3 regions of the Lysinibacillus sp. GW823-FHT02G10 genome follow, and region 1 is predicted to be linked to each of the others. Evidence: riboswitches for the same ligand, from Rfam matches in the RefSeq annotation. Region 1 holds a riboswitch; each other region holds the start of a gene.

Region 1 (8,315 bases):
ACCCTCATCTAATGATGAAGGGTAGGAGAGATTAAAAATGAAATTTGTACGAACAAAAAGTGTCAACTTAACAGGATTAATCAGTCTATTCCTCCTTGTCATTACTGGCTTATTAGGACTGTTGGCGCCAATTTTAATGCCACACGACCCTTTTGCTGTCGATATTGCTAAGAAATTTTCAGTCCCGTCTTGGGACTATCCATTAGGTACAGATCATTTAGGAAGGTGTATCTTGTCACGCCTTCTTTTAGGTATTCGTTATTCTTTAGGTGCAGCGCTCATCATTCAGCTAGTCGCTATTGTTTTAGCTATCCTACTGGGTGCTTTTGTAGCGTTGAAAAGAGGATTAATTGATTTTCTTTTTATTCGATTATGTGATATTTTATTAGCCTTTCCGACACTCGTACTTGCATTTGGGCTGTTAGGTATATTAGGTCCTAGCTTAAAAAATGTTTTAATAGCGCTCATTTTCACACAGCTTATTTATTATGCAAGAATGATCCGAGGTTTGTTTATTGGCATCAATGAGAAAGACTTTGTTCAAGCTGCTAGGATAACGGGCACTACAGGTATCCAATTAATTAGACGCCATTATATACCCAATCTATTGCCATCTATTGTCACGATTGTCGCATTAGATATCGGGAAGGTGATTTTAGAAATTGCAGGCTTTTCCTTTATCGGACTTGGGGTGCAGGCACCGATTCCAGAATGGGGCATGATGATCAATGAAGGAAAGCAATACATGAGACAGCATCCTGAATTAATGCTTTATCCAGGACTTGCCATCATCCTTGTTGTGTTATTGTTTAATCAATTAGCAAATCGTTTAAAAAGGCTTGACTAGGAAAGGGGAAGTTATGGAGAAAGTTTTAGAAGTGATAGACCTCACAGTCAAAATAGGGGAGAAAAATATATTAACCTCTATCAACCTGACAGCTTATAAAGGGCGAGTCCTAGGAATTATCGGGGAAAGTGGCAGTGGCAAGTCTATGCTTTGCCATGCCATCATGCAAACATTACCGTCCTTTGCCCATGTCAGCCAAGGGGAAGTACTCTATCTGCAAGAAAATTTATTAAACGTTTCAGCTACTAAATGGAGAGCTTATCGTGGCAGACATCTTTCGATGATTTTGCAAAACCCACCCGCTGCATTTGATCATATTCAAACGATTGAAAGTCATTTTCGAGAAACATTAAAAGCACACTTTAAGCTTACAAAAAAAGAAATGAGACAGATCGCCCTTGATGCTTTGAAAAAAGTTCATTTACCTCAGCCAGAGCAGCTCTTGTCCTACTATCCTTTCCAGTTAAGTGGAGGCATGCTACAGCGAGTGATGATTGCTCTGTCAATGGCGATACAGGCCTCCCTCTACATCGCAGACGAGCCTACGACTGCTCTGGATACCATCAATCAGAAACAAGTATTAACACTATTTAATCAAATTCGCTCAGAAACAGATGCTACCATACTCCTTGTCACGCATGATTTAGGTGTCATTGCTGAGCTTGCGGACGATGTGGCTGTGATGTATCAAGGAGAAATCGTTGAGCAAGCAAATGTTTTTGATTTTTTTGATGCGCCTCAGCATCCCTATACCAAGAAACTTTTACAAGCGAGAATGCTATGAGGTGATAAAATGACGCTACTAGAAGTAAAAAATATTGAGAAATACTATGCGCAAAGACCATTTCTATTCAAACGAGGACAGGAAGCCCCTGTATTAGAGAATGTGACATTTTCACTTCAGGAAGGAGAATGTCTTGGCATCGTCGGTCAAAGTGGTTCTGGAAAAAGCACATTAGGGCGCATTATTTTAGGGATTGAACGACCAACAAACGGAGAGCTGATCTTTCAAGGTGTCAATTTATACGAAGCACCCAGCAAAGAGAAAAAAATGATACGAAGAAATTTACAGGCTGTTTTTCAAAATAGTTATCATTCATTTAATCCAAAACAGACGATTTTCGAAATACTCGAAGAACCGTTTTTGAATTTCGAGCATTTTAGCAAAGCAGAGCGACAACAGAAAGTAAGGGAATTACTAGACTGTGTAGAGTTAGAGTGGGCAATGGCTCAAAACTATCCCTCACAGCTAAGTGGGGGACAGCAGCAACGAGTCAACATTGCTAGAGCTCTTGCATTAAAGCCGAAACTGATTGTTTTAGATGAGGCCATTAGTAGTCTTGATATGATTTTGCAAAAGACGATTATAGAGCTACTGCAAAGACTTCAAAAAGAGCTACAGCTTGCTTATCTATTCATTTCACATGATTTACAGGCCACACGTTTTATGTCAGATCGCATCCTTGTGATGCAGCATGGTCAGCTAGTGGAGGAGATAGGCAAGGGTGGGAAATATCAGCACCCCGCTTCACAAGCGTTATACAATGCAATTTTGCCATCACACCCGCGGGAAAGAAAAAAGAAGGATAGACCCAATTAAACAGAAACGCCATTTTGAGAAATTAAAAATGGCGTTTTCTTAATTTTTAAAGCAATATAGAAACAAAAATAAATAAAATTAATCAAGATATTAATTTTATTTATTTTTTAATTAAAATTATTAATTTTATTATTTACATCTTTAATTTCTTTATTATATAATCAGCTTAACTTAAAGGAAGGAGTTCACTATGGCTTATCAAGTAATCACAAATTGTCCTGTCTGCAGTAAAACATTAAAAATTACGAAGTTACAGTGTTCTCATTGTCACACGACCATTGAAAATGAGTTTGAATTGTCGAAGCTAGCATCCTTATCACAGGATCAGCTTCATTTTGTGGAAGTATTTTTAACCTGCCGAGGAAATATTAAAGAGGTTGAAAAGGAACTGGGGGTTTCGTATCCAACAGTTCGAGGCAAGCTAAATGATATTATTTCATCCCTTGGCTATGCTCAAAAGAAGAAAAATGAAGTAGATGAGAAAAAAATTGTAAGCATGCTTGAAAATGGCGAAATCACAACAGATGAAGCCATAAAGCTCTTAAAAGATGAATAGGGAGGAACGACCATGAAAGAGGAAATTACAAAAGTTTTAACGATGATTCAAGAGGGCAAAATTGATGCGGATAAAGGATCAGAGCTGATTCAAGTGCTACAACAGAAAGAAGAATCAGAGAATAAATTTGTGGAAAAAACAAAGTATTTAGATAAAACGTTAAAGGTCCGTGTTGTATCCACCGAAAATGATAATGTCACGGTAAATTTACCAATTAAACTTGTCAAAGCCGTATTGATGGCAGGACACAGCATCGCTGCAAGTATTCCGCAATCGGAAAAATACGTAAAAGATATCGACATCAATCTTCTTCTTGAAGCAATTGAAAATGAACTAGATGGACAAATTGTAGATATAAAATCAGCAAACGGGGATTCCGTTGCAGTCTTCATTGAGTAGAGGCGACGAATGATGCATGTAAAAGTGAAAGCAAAAGACGTTCGCTTTACCGTCCCTGTTCCCTATACTGTGCTAACCATTGTCCTCTCCATTTTAACTTCTAAATGGATACAGCAACAAGCCAATAAGTGGACAAAGGCATACTTCGATAAAAAGAAAATAGACTTTACCTTTCCCCTCATCGACAAAGAAATGCTAAAGCCGATTATCAAGGAACTACAAAATTATAAAGGACTTGTGCTAGTCGATGTCAAAGCTCAGGACGGGACTGAGGTTAAGGTTAGACTATAATCCCAATGATAGAATGGTAAGAGCATGTTATGATAAAAGCATGCTCTTTATTAATGTAATGAGCATCATTTGAAATGGGTAAGAGATGATCATTATTTCAGGACTTACGATAGAGACAACTATTTTTCAATGGTACATAAAATAGAAGATTTCTTTAAACTCAAATTAGAATTCTAGATCCATTTTAATAGAAAATCACGTACATCGTTAAAAATAGATTTTTGATTTGGGTATAAGTGATTAGTGGTAATCTATTTGGAACTACATAATTAAAAATACTGAATAATCCAAAAATAAAGAAGTTTAGAATCTTGATTTACTTTTCATTTGAAGGATGGTACACTTAAAACTATTGAACAACAACTATATATTGTGTTCGTTTTACAAAGGTACTACTACATGTAGTTTAAAAGGGAAGTTCGGTACAATTCCGACGCTGTCCCCGCAACTGTGAAGCTGACGATGATTGCAACCACTGTGCATTTGCATGGGAAGGGAATCAGAGAATGAAGCAAAGCCAGGAGACCTGCCTTTATAAAACAAATTTATCATTTCTTCGGGGATTAAGAGATGGGAACGTCAGTATTTTTGGTATGTTAACGTTTCCATTTAGCCTATCTCTCTAGAGGAGATAGGCTTTTTTATTTTATGAAAAGAGGGATTTCTATGAAACTTTATACGAAAACAATTTGTCCAAAATGCCTTTGGGTAAAATCTGAACTACAACGTGCAGGACTTGAAGCTGAAATTGTTAACATCGATCACGATGAACAAGCAAAGCAAACGATTATTGACGCAGGTTTTTTAAGTGTGCCTGTTTTAGAGATGAATGAAACTTTTATAGGAGATGTTCAGGAAATTGTTTCTCAAATTGAGTTGATTGCCCTATGATTGTTTACGCGAGTCGTACAGGTAATGTCCGAAATGTTGTATCCAAATTAAAGGCAGAATGTATCGAGCTCTCGGAAGAATTGCGATTGAACAAGCCATATCTCTTAATTACCTACACAGATGGTTTAGGTGACATTCCAGCAAAGGTACAACGTTTCTTAGAAAAAAACAGGGATTTTTGTAAAGGAGTAGTTGCCAGTGGTAATAGTAACTTCGGTCATCATGTATTTGGCGCTGCTGGTGAGAAAATCGCTGCTACCTATCATGTACCCTTAGTAAGGAAATTAGATTTACGAGGTAATCAAACGGATTACGAAGCAATACAAACGTTTTATGAAACGAGGGTAATGAGATGAAAACCTATTTAAAGCTTAATAATGACGTACTGAATCGTTATAGTACAACTGGATTACTTGAGTTAGAAAAGGACCGCGAAGCTACGCGCCGCTACTTTTTAGAGTATGTTAACGTACGTTTGCGTTATTTTATAGATATTGAGGAAAAAATACGCTATTTAGTTGATGAGGGCTACTATGAGAAAGCATTTATCGACATGTACGAAATGGAATTTATTAAGAAGCTGTACAAGAAAGCCTATGATTATAATTTCCGCTTTCCATCCTTTATGAGCGCAAGCAAATTTTACGATAGCTATGCTATGAAAAGTCGTGATGGGGAAGAAATCTTAGAAAAGTATGAGGATCGTATTGTCATTATTGCTTTGTATTTAGCTCAAGGCAACACGGCTCTAGCAGAACGCTCTGTCGAAGCAATGATGGAAGCCTATCAGCCTGCAACACCAACTGCTTTAAATAGTGGTAAGAAAGCACGTGGTGAATTAGTCAGCTGCTTTAAATTATCAATGGATGACTCCATGAATAGTATTGCTGAAAATATTGGCTATTGTTTAGAGCTATCACGCCTTGGTGGTGGAGTTGGGGTCAACTTAACAGATTTACGTCCATTAGGTGATCCAATTAAAGAGATATTAAATCGTGCAAGTGGTGTCATCCCAGTAGCGAAACTGTTAGAAAATTCTTTCAGTTATTCTAATCAGTTAGGGCAACGAAATGGCTCAGGTGTTGTCTATCTAAATATTTTCCATGCAGACATAGAAAATTTCATTTCATCAAAAAAACCAAATGCTGATGATAAAATTCGCCTCGCTACCCTTTCAACAGGGATTATTATACCTAGTATTTTCTTCGAACTGATGAAACGTGATAAGGATATTGTTTTGTTTAGCCCATACGATATTTTTAAAGAATATGGCAAACGTATGTCTGAAATTTCTATTTCAGACATGTACTACGAGCTACTTGATAACCCTAAAATTCGTAAAATTAAACGTTTAAATGCACGAAAGCTTTACACAGAGGTGAAAAAAGCACAATTTGAATCAGGTTATCCGTTTGAAATCTTTGATGATAATGTCAATAAGGTACATCCTTTAAAAAATATTGGACGTGTCAAAATGTCCAATTTATGTACAGAAATCTTACAAGTACAAGAGACAAGTATCATTACGGACCAGGATCAACCAAATGACTATGGATTAGATGTATCGTGTAACTTAGGTTCCATCGATATCCATGCAGCAAGTAAAGTCAATGATTTCGGCGCATTAGTCGATACAGCCATGCACCTATTAACGAATGTATCGCAAATGACACACATTAAGAATGTTCCGTCTGTTGCAAAAGCCAATCAATTAATGCATTCTGTAGGGCTTGGCTGTATGAACCTCCATGGGCATCTCGTGACAGAAGGCATCCTGTACGGCTCAAAAGATTCCATTGATTTCATGGATCACTTTATGGAAGCGATGAACTATTATTCTCTGAAATCTTCGATGGAAATGGCGAAAGAAAAAGCTGCAACCTTCTACCGATTTGAGGACAGTGATTATGCATCAGGTAGCTATTTTGACCAATATATCAATAAAACTGAAGAAGAACTATCGCCTGCTGTGTTGAAGGCGCTTGGCAATATTCCAATCATCACAAACAAGATGTGGGAAACGTTAAAGCAGGATGTAATGCAGTACGGTCTATTCCATTCCTATCGTTTGGCTATTGCCCCAACTGGTAGTATTTCATATATTCGTAGCTGTACGGCTTCAATCGCACCATGTACAGAGCGCGTAGAGGTTCGTGATTACGCCGATAGTAGAACCATTTATCCAATGCCTCATTTAACAAATGACAATAGTCATTTATATGTGGAGGCGTATGATGTAAATCCGTATGATTTAATTGATTTATATGCAGCTTCTCAAAAGCACGTTGACCAAGGTATTTCCATGACGCTTTATGTAACGGACAATTGGACAACCGAACAATTGGCTAAAGTATACATTTATGCGTGGATAAAGGGCATTAAGTCTGTTTACTATGTTCGTCAACGATTACAAAGCTTAGAGGAGTGTGTAGCATGTCAAATATAATATATGAGGCAGTCAATTGGAATAAGGCAACAAGTGAGCTTGCCCAAATATTTTGGGACCAGCAATGGAAGCAAATTTGGTTTCCAGAAGAAATTGCGGTCAGTAAAGATATTAAACAATGGAAAAGCTTTGAGCATCAGGACACATATAAAAAAGTATTTGCAGGATTAACCTTACTGGATACTGTACAAACAAATATCGGGATGAATCGTGTTGCTGCTTATACAGACGATTTACAGGAAAAGGCTGTCCTAACCGTTTTTGATGCATTCGAGGCGATACATGCCAAGTCCTATTCTTATATTTTCACAACGCTTTGTACAAACGAAGAAATCGACGAGCTATTTGAATGGGTCAAGAAAAATGAATTTCTACAGTATAAAGCCAATAAAATAGCAGACATTTATAATAGTATTGAAGAAGGCAATCCAGAGAGCTTATGGAAAGCGATGTTTTCATCCGTTATGCTTGAATCTTTCCTGTTTTATTCTGGCTTTTTCTATCCACTATACTTAGGAGGACAAGGCTTCCTACGAAACAGTGCCGAGATTATTTCACTCATCTTGCGCGATGAATCTATCCATGGGGTAGCAGTTGGATTTTTTGCTCAAAATTTATTCAAGCAATTTTCAAAGGAAAAGCAAGAAGAGCTACATTTATGGGGCTATGAGCTATTATTAGATTTATATCAAAATGAAATGAAGTATACAGATGATATTTATGCGGAAACAGGATTATCACCTGAAGTTCGAGCATATGTACGTTATAATGCTAATAAAGCTTTAATGAATGTCGGCTTTGAAGCCATGTTCCCAGAAGAGGAAGTCAATCCAATTGTGATGAATGGTATTCGTAATGAAGGTTCCACATATGATTTCTTTTCACAAAAGGGTGCTACCTATGCCAAGGCAAAAGTTGCGCCGATCACAGATGACACATTCAATTTTAATCGTTAAGGATGAAGAACAATGAATCTAGAAGTAAAAATTAAAAAAGTTCACGCTGATGCCATGCTACCGATACAAGCCAACCCTGGTGATGCAGGCATGGACCTCTATTCCATAGAAGCAGTAGAAATCCCAGCAGGCGTAGCCAAACTCATTAAGACAGGTATTCAGATTGAGTTACCTAAGGGAACGGAAGCCCAAATTCGACCAAGAAGTGGACTAGCATTAAAGCATAGTGTAACCGTACTGAATAGCCCAGGCACTATAGATGAAGGCTATAGAGGCGAAATCGGTGTTATTTTAATCAACCATGGTCAAGAACCATTTATCGTAGAAAA
Region 2 (8,315 bases), 1.1 Mb from region 1:
AGAAACGGCTCCAAGTATATTTTTTGGAGAAAAAATTCCGATAGCTGGAATTGCGGGTGATCAGCAAGCCGCACTTTTTGGACAAACTTGTTTTACCAAAGGAATGGCTAAAAACACGTATGGCACTGGCTGCTTTATGCTATTAAATACAGGAGTGCAGGCAGTGACATCGGAAAATGGTTTATTGACAACCATTGCGTGGGGAATTGATGGGACAGTGACCTATGCATTGGAAGGTAGTGTATTTGTAGCAGGATCAGCTATTCAATGGCTACGCGATGGACTTAGGATGATTCGTACAGCAGAGGATTCTGAATCCTATGCTAGAAAAGTAGATCATACCGATGGGGTTTATGTTGTCCCTGCCTTTGTTGGACTCGGTACACCTTACTGGGATACAGATGCACGTGGCGCCATTTTTGGGTTAACACGTGGAACATCAAAAGAACATTTTATTCGAGCAACACTAGAATCATTAGCCTATCAAACGAAAGATGTACTAGATTCAATGGAAGAAGCAGCAGGTACTCCGATTGAAGTACTCCGTGTAGATGGTGGAGCTGTCAAAAATCAATTTTTAATGCAGTTCCAAAGTGATGTTTTACAGCTACAAGTAGAGCTAGCAAAACTGAATGAGTCAACAGCACTCGGTGCAGCCTATTTAGCGGGGCTGGCGACAAGCTTCTGGCCAAACCAAGAGGCTTTATCTGCATTATGGGTGAGTGGGGAAACCTATCAACCTCACATGGATGAAGAACAAGCCACAGCTCTGTATACAGGATGGCAGAAGGCTGTAGAGGCAACACGAATTTTTAAATCATAGCTATTGGGGGAGAAAGGTATGTTTTCATTTGAGCAGCGACCAAAAATTTTATATTATCTAGAGCACTATAGCTTTGACGTATTAGTCATTGGTGGTGGTATTACAGGTGCAGGAATTGCATTAGATGCCGCATCAAGAGGCCTTTCTGTCGCATTAATTGATATGCAGGATTTTTCAGCTGGTACGTCGAGCCGTTCAACCAAATTGATTCACGGTGGTCTACGTTATTTAAAGCAATTTGATGTAGGAGTTGTAGCCGAGGTAGGGCGAGAGCGTGAAATTGTTTATGATAATGCTGTACATGTCACAACGCCTGAAAAAATGCTATTACCTTTATATAAAAAGGGTTCACTCGGTCCCTTCACAACATCTATGGCATTAAAGGTCTATGACCGCTTGGCAGGCGTCAAAAAACATGAACGTAGAACGATGTTAAATGCTCAGGAAACCCTGACATTAGAGCCTTTACTCAATCAAGATGGCTTAGTCGGCGGTGGCTATTATGTAGAATACCGTACAGATGATGCCCGTCTAACAATTGAAGTATTAAAAAAGGCTGTAGAATATGGAGCGCTTTGCCTCAATTATGCTGAAATGACGGAATTTATTTATGAAAAGAAAAAGCTTGTTGGCATTAAAGTGAGGGATCATGTGACGGGGAAAATGCTCAATGTCCATGCCGCCCAAATTGTGAATGCAACGGGTCCTTGGGTTGATGACGTACGACAAAAAGATAAAGTAGCAGATAACAAGCAATTACGTCTAACAAAGGGCGTTCATATTGTCCTTAAACAAAAGGATTTCCCGCTAAAGCAAGCTGTTTATTTTGATATTGCTGATGGTCGTATGGCCTTTGCCATTCCACGAGATGGCAAAACCTATGTAGGGACTACGGATACTGTCTATGAAGGTAATCCTCTACATCCAGTGGCAACACAGCAAGATGTGGATTATCTAATTGAGGCTGCTAAAAAGGTCTTTCCAACTGCTACTATCACAAGAGACACAATTGAATCCTCTTGGGCTGGCGTCCGACCTCTGATTTATGAAAAAGGTAAGGATCCATCAGAAATTTCAAGGAAAGATGAAATTTGGACAGCGTCAAGTGGTTTAATGACGATTGCGGGTGGTAAGCTTACGGGCTATCGCCAAATGGCTGAAACGATTGTGGATAAAATCGTAAAGGCTCGTCGCTATAAGCATGCAAGTGCCTGTTTAACACGTGAGCTAGCACTTTCTGGTGCAAAGGGAATTAACGCTATTAATTTCCCTGACTATATTGCCTATAAAGCACGTGAAGGCGTACAATATGGCTTAAATTATGATGAAGCCAAGCATCTCGTACAAAAGTATGGCACGAATGTAGATGCCTTATTTGATCGGGTGAAATTTTTACATGAACATGGTAGTACAATGCCTCTTGCCTTACATGCGATGCTACTGTATGGCATTGAAGCCGAAATGGTCTATACACCAAGCGACTTCTTTATCCGTCGGACTGGTTTATTATACTTCGATATTGAAGCAGTAAAGCTTTATAAACAGCAAGTGATTCAGGTGATGCAACAACGCTTAAATTATACAGAGGAGCAAAAAAATAGATATATTGCTGAATTAGAGCAAGCCATTAACGATGCAACAAATTTTGTGAAAGAAGGGGAGTAAGGGATGGAGCGTTATATTCAAATGTCGGATGAACAATTTGTCTTCACGCGAACATTGGAGCCTTCAACGCCATGTATTGGACATATTCACATTTTGCATGGCATGGCAGAGCACAGCGGTCGCTATTTAACATTTGCGAAAACACTCAACGCAGCAGGCTATGTTGTGACGATGCACGATCACCGTGGGCATGGTGAAACGGCAGCATATAATGGGACATTGGGCTTTTTTGCTGAAGAAAACGGCTTTGAGCGTGTTGTAAAAGATGCTCATGAAGTGATTACACAACTTCACGTACCATACGCTAATGTACCATTAATTCTCTTTGGCCATAGTATGGGTTCTTTCATTACTAGACGCTATATTCAATTATACGGAGAGCAAGTAGATAATGTTATTCTCTGTGGCACTGGAAATGTGACAGCCTTGCATGCTGTAGGAAATCTAGTAGCCAAGGCTTTAGCAAAGGGACTAGGAAAAGAAACTGAAAGTAAGCTGTTAAATCAATTGAGCTTTGGTAGCTTTAATAAGCAATTTCCTAATCCGAAGACTGCCTATGATTGGTTATGTTCAGTACAACAAGAGGTGGAAAAGTATATCGATGATCCCTATTGTGGCTTTATTCCAACGAATCAATTTTTCGTGGATTTGACAACTGGCTTTGCCACACTAAATCGTAAAAGAGAATTAGCAAAAGTAAGAAAAGACCTCCCTATTCTCTTGATTAGTGGCAGTAAAGATCCGGTTGGTGAACAGGGGCTAGGCGTTTACAAAGTTGCTGAACAGTTAGCAGCGGTGGATGTAGAGGATGTAACGGTTTATTTATTCGAGGATAAACGACATGAAATTTTAAATGAAGACAATCAAGAAGCGGTCTTTCAAGTTTTATTACGGTGGTTAGAAAAATATGATAGAAACTAAATTGCAGCAGGTAGAGGTCGTAGCAATAGTGGGACCGACTGCCTCAGGTAAAACGGCATTAAGCATTGAACTGGCAAAAAAATATAACGGTGAAGTCATTAATGGTGATTCCATGCAAGTTTATAAAGGGCTCGATATAGGGACAGCTAAAATTACCGAAGAAGAGATGGAGGGCGTTCCTCATCATTTACTTAGCTTTTTAGAGCCTACAGAATCTTTTTCGGTAGCAGATTATCAAAAATTAGTACGTGCGAAGATCGCGGAAATACAAGCTCGTCAAAAATTACCTATAATAGTAGGAGGCTCTGGCTTATATGTACAAGCTGTCCTCTATGATTTCCAATTTACTGATGAAAAAGTAGATGAAGAAGCACGAAAAGCCTACTATGAGGAATTAGCAAAGCTTGGCCCTGAGGCAATGCATGACAAACTAAAACAACTAGACCCTCAAACAGCGGAGACAATCCATCCAAACAATACACGTCGTGTTATTCGTGCATTAGAAATGCTGGAATTAAGCGGTGTATCAAAAGCAGCTGAAGCGCAAAATCGAGGGGAAGTACCCCTTTACGACCATGTTATTTTAGGGCTAGGTCAAAACATGTCCCGTGACGTGTTATATGACCGTATTAATCGTCGTGTTGATTTAATGGTGGAAAATGGTCTTCTGCAAGAGGTGAAGGGATTATGGCAGCAAAATATCCGTGGAGTGCAGTCTATACAAGCCATCGGGTATAAAGAATTATATGATTATTTAGATGGCAAATGTACCCTAGAGGAAGCCCTTGATAGCTTAAAACAAAATTCCCGTCGCTATGCAAAAAGACAGCTTACTTATTTCCGTAATAAAATGGATGTCCATTTTATTACGCCGGATGATCGATTATAAGAATAAAGAAAAATTTCTAAAAATTACTAATTGATAAATTGGTAGAACGTGCTACTATAGGAATGAAGAGGTAGAAAGTTAGTAGGGAGGCTATTTGATGAAATCAATCAATTTGCAAGATACGTTCTTGAACCAACTACGTAAAAACAGTGTTTTTGTAACTGTATTTCTGTTAAACGGATTTCAGTTAAAAGGGACTGTGAAATCATATGATAATTTTACAGTATTACTACTTGATGCTGAAAATAAGCAGCACCTAATCTACAAGCATGCCATTTCTACATTCGTACCAGCAAAACAAATAGAGTTTTTAGAGACAGAAGTATAATAAGTTTGTTAAACAGTTAGTGTTCTCACACTGGCTGTTTTTTTTGCTACAAGCTATAATGATAGTGGAATTTGATATTTTGGAGGACAAAGTTTATGAAAACAATGGAAACAACACAATTATTAGATCTGTTAGATGCAAATGAGGACCTATATATTATCGATGTACGTGAAGAGGATGAAGTAGCCCATGGCATGATCCCAGGTGCTCAACATATTGCACTCGGAACTATCCCTGAACGTTTAGAGGAATTAGATGTAGAAAAGCCATATATTATTGTATGCAAGGCTGGAGCTCGTTCTGCCAATGCGTGTGCTTACTTAGAGGCCCAAGGATTTGATGTAACAAACCTTGAAGGCGGCATGCTGGCTTATGATGGAGAATTAGAATTTAAATAAATCATGAAAAAAGAAAGAGTATAACTCTTTCTTTTTTCATGATTATTTTTTCAAGGCATCCATGATAAAATTAAAATTCTCTTCAAAGTTTTTGTAGATATTAACATTTTTTTGTCCCTGCACTTTTGAAGCATAACTAGCAAAGTTTAGACCAGCTCCATAAATTTGTAGTGCTCCATTCGCCAAATCCCCTTTTTGGAGAAGCTCAATGCCATCTTTCAAGAAATTTTGACTCTCCTCGAAATGACACTCCGTAATGTATTTATCACCACTATGAAATAACTTTAAATTTTCTAGTATTTTATTTGCTGTCTCTTCACTGATCGAAGCGTCGATATTGATTAACAACTGATTGATCGGTTTTACGAGTTTGGCATAGAGGCTATCGTGCGTTTCACAGGTTTCAGCAATAGCGTTTCTTAATTGTTTTGCATTCATCGTATCTACTCCTAACTTTTCATCGTTTTACTATTGATACTCACCCTAATTTTAATCATAGAAATAATTTATGTTTACATTGAACAGATTATTAAGGTTTCAACTTTTATGTTCAACATTACTCAGTGAATTGGCAGAACATATGCTATTGAAGATAGAGATGATTGAAAAGTCTGAGTTTACTTGTTATGGCAATTGATTCAGTAATGGATTTTTGTACAAGCCGAGTGTTAGACATAGAGAATTCTAAAAAGCACTAATTATGGAAGACTAGGAATCAAGTGAAGGATTCATTTATTGGGACAAGCACTTGATAAGCTTTTATTGTGAATAGCAGTATGTACTAAGTTAACACTCAAAAAATTTTTTCCTCTTGACACTAAAAAAGTTGTAAAGTAGATTTAACATAATTACATAAAGCAATAGGTGCCCACTAGGGAGAATAGGGAATAAAGTGAAAAGCTTTAGCGGACCCGCCACTGTATGAGGGAGTTTCGTAGTGTATGCCACTAGCAAATTGCTGGGAAGGTACTATGAGATGTTGAACTTGAGCCAGGAGACCTGCCTACATGCTATAGAAGATATAGATGATGGAAAAGTCTGTAGTTTATTTGTCATGACAATAAACTACAGACTTTTTATTTTGTCTTAATGAGAACGAGAGGAGAAATAATCATGCAATTATTACAAGACACGATTCAAAACATTCAGGGGGCTGATATGAAAAGTATGGAGCAAGCTAGAAAGCGGATTGATGCGCTTTGTAAGCCCCCAGGTAGCTTGGGTAAACTAGAATCACTTGCCGTACAGCTCTCTGGTATAACAGGACAATTATATCCGATGGTCGACAAAAAAGTGATGATTGTCTGTGCTGCAGATCATGGTGTTTGCGAGGAAGGTGTAACCACGAATCCACAAGATGTTACGGTCTTTCAAACATTAAATTTTCCTAAGGGGGGTACAGGCGTTTGTGCGATTGCGGGGATTACCAATGCAAAGGTGGTCACAGTAGATGTGGGTGTAAAAGAAGATATTCCACTTGATGCAGGTGTCATTATTCATAAAATTAAATATGGTACAGATAACATGGCACAAGGTCCAGCTATGGCCAAACAAGAAGCCATTCAATCGATAGAAGTAGGAATCCGTGTGGCCACTGAGGAAATCATAAAAGGTGCTGATGTACTTGGGACTGGAGAAATGGGCATCGGCAATACAACACCAAGTGCTGCGATATTAGCTGTTTTGACGGGATGCAACCCTATCGAAGTAACGGGGTTTGGTGCAGGAGTAGGCCAAGGAGGCATTGCCTATAAAGCGGCAGTTATTGAAAAAGCAATTACCTTAAATCAGCCTAATCCAAATGATGTTATTGATGTTCTGGCTAAGGTTGGAGGGTTAGAGATAGGGGCGATGACAGGTATTATTCTTGGCGCTACTGCCCATCGTAAACCCGTTGTCATTGATGGATTTATTTCAACTATAGCAGCCCTCATTGCTTATAAGCTCGAACCAAAAGTAATCGATTATATCATTCCTTCCCATGCTTCAGAGGAACCAGGGGCAAAAATTGCCGCTGCCTTACTAGGCATTGAACCAATGTTGCACATGAATATGCGTTTAGGCGAAGGTTCTGGAGCAGCCTTAGCCTTTCCTATTTTAGATGCAGCTTGCTCGATGATGAAAAACATGGCGACTTTAGAAGAATCAATGCAGTTGTTAAAAAGATAAAAACAATAAAACAGCCAATGACTTAATTTTTGGTCATTGGCTGAATGGTGTTTATGCACGATTTAACTTTCGTAATGGCAAGCGCCACTTCATCATATAGGAAAGAATACGTAAAGCTGTAATCACTGCGAATAAAATATAAAGGAAAATGTCTCCTGTAAAAACCTCGAATCCGATTAGCAATCCTGCAAGAGCTGCCCAAACACCATAAACTTCATCACGGAGAACTAATGGTTTTCTTCTAGCTAATAAATCTCGTACAATACCCCCACCTGAACCTGTCAAAACAGCAGCTACAATGACTGCGCTTACTGGCATATCAAGCTTAACAGCATAGAGTGCGCCTTGAATAGCGAATGCTGATAAGCCAATCGCATCTGTGAAGTTACCCCAACGATGCCAATGTTGAATCAGATGATGCGGAAAAATAAAGAATATCGTAATCGCAGCAAGCGCTATTTGAAACATCATATCCTGTCCCCAAAGTGTTGTGACAGGTAGTCCAATGAGTAAATTTCGGATAGCTCCTCCACCAAAAGCAGTCACAATACCAAGTATATATACACCGAATAAATCGTATTCTTCTTCCATGGCAATAATTGCCCCAGAAATAGCAAAGGCAATTGTTCCTATAATACTAAAAACCTCCCAAGCCATCCCTTTCACCCCTTCTATCAATAAATAAACTTTATTAAAAGTTAAAAGACTTTTTACGTAACAGAATCTATGAATTTAATAGCCAAAATCGGTCATTAAATACGCATCTTGAAATGAGTCCGCACATTAGCTTAGCGTAAAATCCTCTTAGAAACAATAGGCAAGTTTTACAGGTGCACATACAAATTGATAAAATGTGATTAAAATAAAGAAAAACATTCGTCAAAAGCGTTCATATACCAGTAGTTGGTTAGGGAATTCTAGAGTGATTGAAGTCAATTTAGATAGTCAATAAATCTTACTGATTGAAATGCGAGACATTGTGAAATGGAGAAGAAAGAATGACGTTTACATCAAATTTATCAACAGAAACGCTATCGTTAGCGGCAAAAGTAGAGGAGCAAGTTCGGCCTTATCATGCCAAGGTAGAAGAAATGGCGTTCTACAATCAGCAGAAGGTGCTAG
Region 3 (8,315 bases), on a different contig from region 1:
GTAATAACACAATGATCGACGCTCAAAACAATGGTGTCGTAATTGAATCACTTGATTGGTGGAATCAATACTTAGTAGGCTTTGGACGTATTCAATAGGCCTCACTAATATATAGACGGTTGAGATAAGAAAAAGGTCATCTTTGTAGAGAAAAATATACAAAGATGACCTTTTTTGTTTTTGGAATGCTATTCTTTCAAAAGAAACAAGACGACTACTTCTATTCTTGAAAAGAGACTTTCCTGCATATTAAATTGATATTAAATTTTAAAATTTACTTTGATGACACCTGTCTCTTTCAAGGCAATAAAGAAAATAATAACGAATGGGCCGACAAGTAAACCGATAATACCAAATAACTGTAGACCTATGAACATGGAAATTAATGTTGGTAAAGTGGATAAACCGATATGGTCTCCCATTAATTTAGGCTCGACTACTCGACGAATAATAAGTAAAATAGCAGCTAAGATGAATAATTTTACAGCTATAGAGGTGTTTCCCATCAACAGGTGGTAAAGTCCCCATGGCGCTAGAATAATGATAGAGCCTAGGAATGGTACAATATCTATTAACCAGATAATAATCGTCATTGTTACTGCATATTTCGGTTGGATTAATAGCAGTCCAATGAGTGTGACGCCTCCAATAATAAAGCTTACAAATAAGTGAGCCTTCATATAGCCAAATGTTGCATCTTTTAAGCGATTTAAAATAATTTTTATCTTCTTTGCTGTATTGGGCTTTAAATATTTATAAGTGATTTGCTTTAACTTAGGCAAATCAAGCATAAATAGGAATAGCGCAATCATATAAACGAGAAGACTGATAAATAGGCTGGGTATCTCTGAAAAGAAGGCAGAAACTTTGCTATAATTAAAGAAGCTTAAAAAGGATTCTTCGACTTTCTTTATGAAATCCATAGTGGTTTTTTGAAGCGAAGCACTTACTTCAGGTGGAAAGTCTTCTGTGTATTTAGAAATATTTTCTTGCATATGAAGCCACATATCTGATAGCTTGGAAATATAATAGGGAGCTTGCTTAGATAGTAAAATTATTTGTGTCATTATTTGTGTAATAGAAAGATAACAAATAATAGATATAACAATAACACTCACTATGTAAATAAAAGCAACTGCTATTTTCCGTGACATTTTCCATTTCCGTTTAAAGAACATGACAATTGGTTCTAAGAAAAATGCACTAATCCCAGCAAGTATTAAAGGCATGGACACTGGGATAACAAAATAGGCAGCTAGAAGTAGTGATATTATCACAATCAACCGAAAAATCAATTTCCTAGCATTAAATTTATTCATAAACTCACCTTCTTTGCGAAAAAAATTAAGTTAAGTGTACCATAAATCAAATTTTATTACGTTCTGAAACAATAAAGGTAGGGATGAATTATGGAAAAAGAGATTTTGCAACTTTTTAGTAATCTAACAGAGCATGATCGCGATATTCAATATGAATCTTACGAGGAATTAATAAAAATTATGCAAGAACCCGTAGATTGGACATATGCAGTTTGGGAACAGCTAATAAAAGCTCTTACATACAATAATGGTTATTCTCGTGCACGTGCTGCACAAATTTTATGCGCTTTAGCTGCAAAAAGTGATCCAGAAGAAAGGGTCTTGGAGGATTTTTTAAAGATTTGGGCTGTGACTTACGATGAACAATCTGCTACGGCAAGGCATGCATTACAAGCAATTTGGAAAATTGGACAGGCGGGTCCAGTACAAAGAGATTTGGTTGTATCGTATCTAGCTAAAAGATTTCAAACATGTATAGATGAAAAACAGCCATCTCTTATTCGTCAGGATATTATAATGTCATTTAAAAAGTTATATGATCAAACAAATGACTCGAAATTATTAGATATTGCCCATCGTTTAATTAATGAAGAACAAGATGCTAAATATAAAAAGAAGTATAAGTCAGCCATCCGTTCAAAGTAGCGAGGTGGTGTTTTTTTGTGCAAATTCTTTGATGAACGATAGAATAGTCAACTATAATGAATGAAAAAAGGGGATTATGCATGAGCATTTATAATTATCTAGTTCGGAAGCCTAATGGCGAAATTTTATCGATGGAAACATATCGTGGAAAAACAATGTTAATTGTTAACACGGCAAACCAATGCCGATTTACATATCAATTTGAAGACTTACAGAAAATGTATGATAGATATGGAAAAGAGAATTTTGTAGTTCTTGGATTCCCTTGTGATCAATTTGGCCATCAAAATCCTGAAGATGGGGAGGAAACTAAGCATCTATGCAAGGTAAACTATGGGGTCACATTCCCGATTTTTGAGCTTGTACAGGTAAATGGAGAGGCTACCCATCCACTCTTTAATTATTTAAAGCATGAAGTGGATTACCGAGAGTTTGGGAAGGCAAGTATGCAGGAGAAAATGTTGGCAGAAGCAATTGTTCAACTTGCCCCAAGCTTTTTAGATGGTCGTAATATTCGCTGGAACTTTACAAAATTTCTAGTAGATGCTAATGGTAAGACCGTCGCACGCTTTGAACCAACAGATTCACAGCTCGATATTGAAAAAGCAATTGAAACACTATTATAGTAAATTTCTTAATAATGTAAAAATTTGTTAGGGTTTTCTCTTCAAGTAGAAATAATGCTATATTTTAAAACTGTGTACAGCTATTTTTTCTGAAGCATATATGATAAACTGCTTTACAAATGAAATATTCTTGCAGAATAAAGGTGCTAATTAGCATAATCGGGAATCCGGTGAAAAACCGGAGCTGTTTCCGCAACTGTAAGTGCAGCCATTATAAAGATTTACCACTGTCTCAAAGAAGATGGGAAGGTCCTTTATAACACATTCGTTTCATGTGACGAACTGTACAAGCCAGGAGACCGACCTTTATTTGAACGTATAAAAACTTCTCGGAAGCTAGGAGGATATACGGCAAATACATAGGCTTTGTCCAGTTTGATGGCTCATTATGTTATTTTTGTCGTTCCTTTGCAAAAAGGAGCGACTTTTTTATGCCTTTCAAATAAGAATTTTTCATTATAGAAAATAGGGGGGAAGCAAGTGAAAAAAGATGCCCGTTATTCTTGTTATCCATTTATGCGTGAGAAAGCTTCAACGGTCGATTTTGAAATTCGAACAGATAGCCTGACAACACATCTAGGAGTTGCATTAGCTGCGGTAAAAAAAGAGGATGTTCAAGTTGTTGCTGAGGATTTATTGCTTATGTTACCTATGGCTTATCATGTGAATGGCTCAGTACGTGGGAAATTAGCAGTAACTGAAGAGGATTTATCTTGGTTAAGTGAACGTTATGATTTTTACGTTCGCCATGTGAAGGAAGAGATTCAAAGTTTTGTTTTACCTCAAGGAACAGAGGCTGCTGCAGCCTTACATCTTTGTCGCAGTGAGGCAAAAAAATCATATCGTACTTTACACAAAGTATCAGAAGAACGAGAGGTTCCAGCTATTCTTTTCGATTACCTTGGTTTATTAGCTAATGTATGTTTTGTCATGGCTGTTTTTATGAATCAGCAAGCTGGAATAGCGGAAATACCGTTTATTAGTAAATCCTACCCAATGAAAAAGAAAAAGGAGAATAACAATGAAAAAAGTATTTAATTTCCAATGGCTATCAGTGCTCTTACTTGCACTGGTATTAGCAGGCTGTGGCACTGCTGAAGATACAAAAAATAAAGATGCTTCGCAAGATACACAACAAGCAGAGAAAACAAGCTATAAAGTGACAGATGACCGTGGAGTGGAAATAGAGTTTAAAGAAGTACCAAAAACAGTTGTATCTTTACAACCAAGTAATACTGAAATTTTGTTTGCTTTAGGTGTTGGCGATAAAATTGTAGGAGCAACTGAGTACGATACTTACCCAGAGGAAGCACAAAAAATTGAACGTGTCTCTGATACTACGAACTTTAACAGTGAAAGAATTATAGCGTTAAAGCCAGATGTTGTCATTGCTTATACAATCGGTGATAAGGATGCCCTAAAGCCGCTTGAGGACGCAGGAATTAAAGTGTTTGTTATTCAATCTGCGACTACTTTCGACGATGTTTATGGAGATATCGAACAAATTGCTGCTGTGATGGATGTTCCTGATAAAGGAAATAAATTAAACGAAGAGATTAAAGCGAAAATTGCTGAAGTACAAACGAAGGTGAAGGATGTAAAAACGCCGAAAAATGTTTATTTAGAGGTTAGCCCTAAGCCAGATATATATACAGCAGGCTCTAGCACTTTCCAGCAAGAAATATTAGATGCAGCTAATGTTAATAATGTTTTTTCTGACTTGAATAGCTGGGCAAAAGTGAATGAGGAAGATGTTATTGCGAAAAATCCAGATGTTATTTTAACAACAGTAAACTATACAGAAGATCCAATAGGAGAAATTCTTGGACGAGATGGTTGGAATACTGTGAAAGCTATTCAAAACAAAGCGGTATTGTCCATTGATACAGATATCTCTAATCGACCTGGTCCGCGTATTGGTGAAGCTGTAGAATTAGTAGCGAAGGCTGTGTACCCAGAGTTATTTAAATAAGAAATGTTTCCATGCTAGCTGTCAGCCATTCAGCTAGCATTTTTTATGTGGTTTAAATTATTACCTAGCGTGAAAATTGGAATTAATGTAGTTTGTTCTTTAAAATAAAAGTAAGTATGCTTGATAATCTTAGGAGGTGTAGTGATTGGAGCAATTAGAGACAAAGGTAATTCCATTTGAAGCAGTCTATAATTTCCGAGACATGGGTGGATATAAAACAAAAGATGGGCGTAGGGTAAAGAACGGTTTATTTTACCGCTCAGCTGCCCTTGGAAAAATGACACTGTCGGATAAAGAGCTATTTGAAACGTTAGGGATTAAGACCATTTTTGATTATCGCGATAACAATGAGGCGTATCATAATCCTAACCCAGTGTTCTCGCATGCTCAATATATACAAATCCCAGCGAAGGGTAATCATGCTTTTGAAATGCCAACCAATGCTGGTGGTAGAGATTTCTATAAAGTGGTAAGCCCTGAGATGTTTCGGGATTTTTATGCACAAATGCCTTTTAACAATCTTTCATTTAAAGAGTTAATGCAAACGATTCAAAATCCTAATAATCTAGGTCTTGTACATCATTGCGCAGTTGGTAAGGACCGAACGGGTATTGGAGGAGCACTTATTTTACTAGCTTTAGATGTACCCGTGGAGACTATCATGGAGGATTATTTAGATACTAATATACATTTACGTCCAATGGTAGAACGAATGGCTCAGGCTATTCAGCATCAGTATAATGAGCAAGAACTACAGCAATTTTATGCATTAATGTCCGCCCGTGAAGACTATTTACAAGCAGCATTGGATGCGATGGATCGTCGCTATGGTTCTAAGACTGGGTTTTTAGAGCAGGAATTTGGCCTAACAATTGAAAAACGAGAGCAATTACAATCTTATTGCTTAATTTAAAAATGAGCCCTTTCACACGATGTGAAAGGGATTTTTTATGTGGAAGCACTGTCTTCCTATAAATCTCTTTACAGTCTGAATATTTGTGATAAGATACAATAGATTTTTAAGAAAAAATAGGAGAAGTGAAAGTATTGGCAGACACAATTAAAGAGACAAATAAGTTAAGTCTATTCCATTTAACATGGCCAATCTTCTTAGAAGTTTTTCTATTTATGTTGATGGGACTAGCCGATACTTTTATGCTCAGTGCTTTATCAGATAATGCTGTATCAGGAGTAGGTGCAGCCAATCAATATATCCATATTGCCATCTTGATTCTGGAGGTAGTGGGCAATGGTGCATCTATTGTTGTTTCTCAGTATTTAGGCTCCAAACGCTTTTTTGAAGCGGCCAAGATCTCGGCGTTAGCGGTCACGATGAATTTGGTCGTTGGGCTTTTAATGAGTATTTTATTTTTCTTCTTTGCGAGACATTTAATGACAATGATGAACTTGCAGGGAGAAGTACTCCACTATGCACAAAGTTACTTAGCCATCATTGGGAGTTTTATTTTCCTACAGGCTATTATTAATGCACTCGCTGCAATTATTCGTGTACATGGTTGGACAAAACAAACTATGTACGTTTCGCTTGGCATGAACGTCTTACATGTTGTGCTAAACTACGGTCTTATTTTTGGGAATTTAGGTTTACCAGAGCTTGGTGTGAAAGGAGCGGCTATTTCCTCTGTCATTAGTCGCGGATTAGCCGTCCTAGTATTTTTCTGGTTGCTGTATCAGGTAATGGAAGTGCGCGTAAAGTTACAATATTTTTTTGAGTATTCAAAGGAATATGTGAGAAAAATATTAAACATTGGTTTACCATCTGCGTTTGAACAGGTACTTTATCAATTTTGCCAAATCATCTTTTTATATTATGCGACTTACTTAGGAGCAGAAACACTAGCAGCACGACAATATGCTATGAATATTTCGATGTTTACGTATTTATTTGCAATTGCCATTGGTACAGGAACAGCCATTATTATTGGTCGTCATGTAGGTGCAGGAGAAAAAGATGAGGCGTATCATCAGCTATGGAAAAGTGTTCGTGCAGCATTTGCTTTTACGATTATTATGGTCGCAGTCGTTACGCTATTCCGTAAGCCACTTATGCAGGTATTTACTGATAATCCAGAAGTCATTAAGATTGGGGCATCCGTGTTAGCATTAAGTATTTTGCTAGAGACTGGTCGCACAATGAATATCGTTGTCATTAACTCTTTACGCGCTTCTGGGGATGCTAGATTCCCTGTGAAAATTGGTTTTCTATCAATGGTTTGCATGAGCCTGCCGCTTGGCTATTTATTTGTCTTTGTATTGGATTGGGGCTTGGTCGGAATTTGGCTAGCCATTTCAGCAGATGAATGGGTGCGGGCAATTATCGTATACTTTAGATGGAAAAGTCGTAAATGGGAGCGTTATGCTCTTGTATCACCGAACGACAAAAAGGAGGCATAGAAATGGGCGCATTATCGAAACGTGCTATCGGGGCGGCATTAATGGATCAACATATCACCCTTTTTGCTTGTCCAATCTGTCAGCAATCAATGCATGTATATGAGCAGGGGAGATTGGTTTGTACTTCTAACCATTCCTTTGATATTGCGAAACAAGGCTATGTCAATATGCTGACACATAACGCCGCTTCTAAATATAGTAAGAGCCTTTTTGAATCCCGCAAGGCTGTTATTGATAGTGGGATTTATGATGCTGTAGAAGCCCGAATCGGTGAGCTTATAAGCTCTGCAAAAACGGTGCTCGATACTGGTTGTGGAGAGGGCTCACATTTAGCTCGCATTATGAATGATAGAGATCATGGTATTGGCGTTGGAATTGACATAGCGAAGGAGGGCATTTTGGCTGCAGCACGTCATTATCCTCAACAAATTTGGTGTGTAGGGGATTTAGCTAAAAGTCCATTTGCTCAAGCGAGTTTCGATGCCATTTTAAATATACTATCACCAGCAAATTATGAGGAGTTTAAACGACTTCTTACACCGAATGGCTGTCTTGTGAAGGTTGTACCGCAAAGTGGTTATTTGCGGGAACTGCGTGCTCAATTATATGCAGATTCAAACAAGGAAACTTATTCTAATGAACAAATTGTAGCTCGTTTTCAAGAAAGTTTTTGTGAGGTAAACGTAGAACGTGTAACTTATACTTTACCGCTTTCAGAAGAGCTAGTACCCGCTCTATTAGAGATGACACCAATGGGTTGGCATAAAGCAGAACAAACAGCCGTTGAACTAAATGAAATCACGATTGATGTGGATCTATTAGTAGGGAAGGTTTAAGTTGGTCACCTGCAATTGCAGTATACTGGTATTTTCGATTACAATGGGAATAACTATTGAATAAGGTAGGAATGTAACAGTGTATAAACTAGCAGCAAATGTTGTCAAAGTAATATTAAAATTAATGGGTTCAAAGGCTCGTGTATACGGAGAAGAAAACTTGCCGAAAGAGGGTGGGTTTATTATAGCTTGTACACATACTGGCTATGTGGATATTTTAAACCTTGGTGTAGCCATGTACCCTCGTGAAATTCACTTTATGGCGAAGAAGCAATTATTTGAAATGAAAGGGCTTGGCTGGCTTGTTAAGCATTTAAATGCTTTTCCGGTAGACCGTGATAATCCTGGACCAAGCGTGATTAAAATTCCTTCGCAGTTATTGAAGGAAGGTAAAATTGTAGGGATTTTCCCCTCTGGGACACGTAGTGCAGAAGGAACAGATTTAAAACAAGGGGCTATTACCATTGCACAGTTGGCAAAGGCGCAAATTGTTCCAGCTGCT

Evidence for each region. A riboswitch is a leader RNA that binds a small molecule or an ion and turns the genes downstream of it on or off. The one in region 1 is predicted to bind cobalamin.
Region 2: linked by a shared signal. The riboswitch ahead of cobT (nicotinate-nucleotide--dimethylbenzimidazole phosphoribosyltransferase) and the one ahead of AC1RFD_RS06430 (glutaredoxin family protein) in region 1 are both predicted to bind cobalamin.
Region 3: linked by a shared signal. The riboswitch ahead of AC1RFD_RS19140 (hypothetical protein) and the one ahead of AC1RFD_RS06430 (glutaredoxin family protein) in region 1 are both predicted to bind cobalamin.

The regions. Positions count from the first base shown of each region.
Region 1 is NZ_JBXAJI010000001.1:1,230,347-1,238,661, forward strand. It holds gene nikB (nickel ABC transporter permease) at 1-35, shown strand, start outside; gene AC1RFD_RS06400 (ABC transporter permease subunit) at 38-847, shown strand; gene AC1RFD_RS06405 (ABC transporter ATP-binding protein) at 861-1,631, shown strand; gene AC1RFD_RS06410 (ABC transporter ATP-binding protein) at 1,641-2,447, shown strand; gene AC1RFD_RS06415 (DUF2089 domain-containing protein) at 2,638-3,003, shown strand; gene AC1RFD_RS06420 (SHOCT-like domain-containing protein) at 3,016-3,402, shown strand; gene AC1RFD_RS06425 (hypothetical protein) at 3,412-3,693, shown strand; cobalamin riboswitch at 4,064-4,241, shown strand; gene AC1RFD_RS06430 (glutaredoxin family protein) at 4,360-4,584, shown strand; gene nrdI (class Ib ribonucleoside-diphosphate reductase assembly flavoprotein NrdI) at 4,581-4,940, shown strand; gene nrdE (class 1b ribonucleoside-diphosphate reductase subunit alpha) at 4,937-7,030, shown strand; gene nrdF (class 1b ribonucleoside-diphosphate reductase subunit beta) at 7,018-7,986, shown strand; gene dut (dUTP diphosphatase) at 7,999-8,315, shown strand, end outside.
Region 2 is NZ_JBXAJI010000001.1:171,331-179,645, forward strand. It holds gene glpK (glycerol kinase GlpK) at 1-823, shown strand, start outside; gene AC1RFD_RS00825 (glycerol-3-phosphate dehydrogenase/oxidase) at 842-2,488, shown strand; gene AC1RFD_RS00830 (alpha/beta fold hydrolase) at 2,492-3,409, shown strand; gene miaA (tRNA (adenosine(37)-N6)-dimethylallyltransferase MiaA) at 3,396-4,298, shown strand; gene hfq (RNA chaperone Hfq) at 4,396-4,626, shown strand; gene AC1RFD_RS00845 (rhodanese-like domain-containing protein) at 4,722-5,024, shown strand; gene AC1RFD_RS00850 (hypothetical protein) at 5,067-5,462, opposite strand; cobalamin riboswitch at 5,870-6,046, shown strand; gene cobT (nicotinate-nucleotide--dimethylbenzimidazole phosphoribosyltransferase) at 6,138-7,193, shown strand; gene AC1RFD_RS00860 (trimeric intracellular cation channel family protein) at 7,245-7,850, opposite strand; gene AC1RFD_RS00865 (methionine gamma-lyase family protein) at 8,192-8,315, shown strand, end outside.
Region 3 is NZ_JBXAJI010000007.1:177,931-186,245, forward strand. It holds gene AC1RFD_RS19120 (C40 family peptidase) at 1-98, shown strand, start outside; gene ytvI (sporulation integral membrane protein YtvI) at 261-1,319, opposite strand; gene AC1RFD_RS19130 (hypothetical protein) at 1,410-1,964, shown strand; gene AC1RFD_RS19135 (glutathione peroxidase) at 2,045-2,590, shown strand; cobalamin riboswitch at 2,715-2,912, shown strand; gene AC1RFD_RS19140 (hypothetical protein) at 3,071-3,628, shown strand; gene AC1RFD_RS19145 (ABC transporter substrate-binding protein) at 3,612-4,562, shown strand; gene AC1RFD_RS19150 (tyrosine-protein phosphatase) at 4,708-5,475, shown strand; gene AC1RFD_RS19155 (MATE family efflux transporter) at 5,610-6,977, shown strand; gene AC1RFD_RS19160 (putative RNA methyltransferase) at 6,980-7,813, shown strand; gene AC1RFD_RS19165 (lysophospholipid acyltransferase family protein) at 7,893-8,315, shown strand, end outside.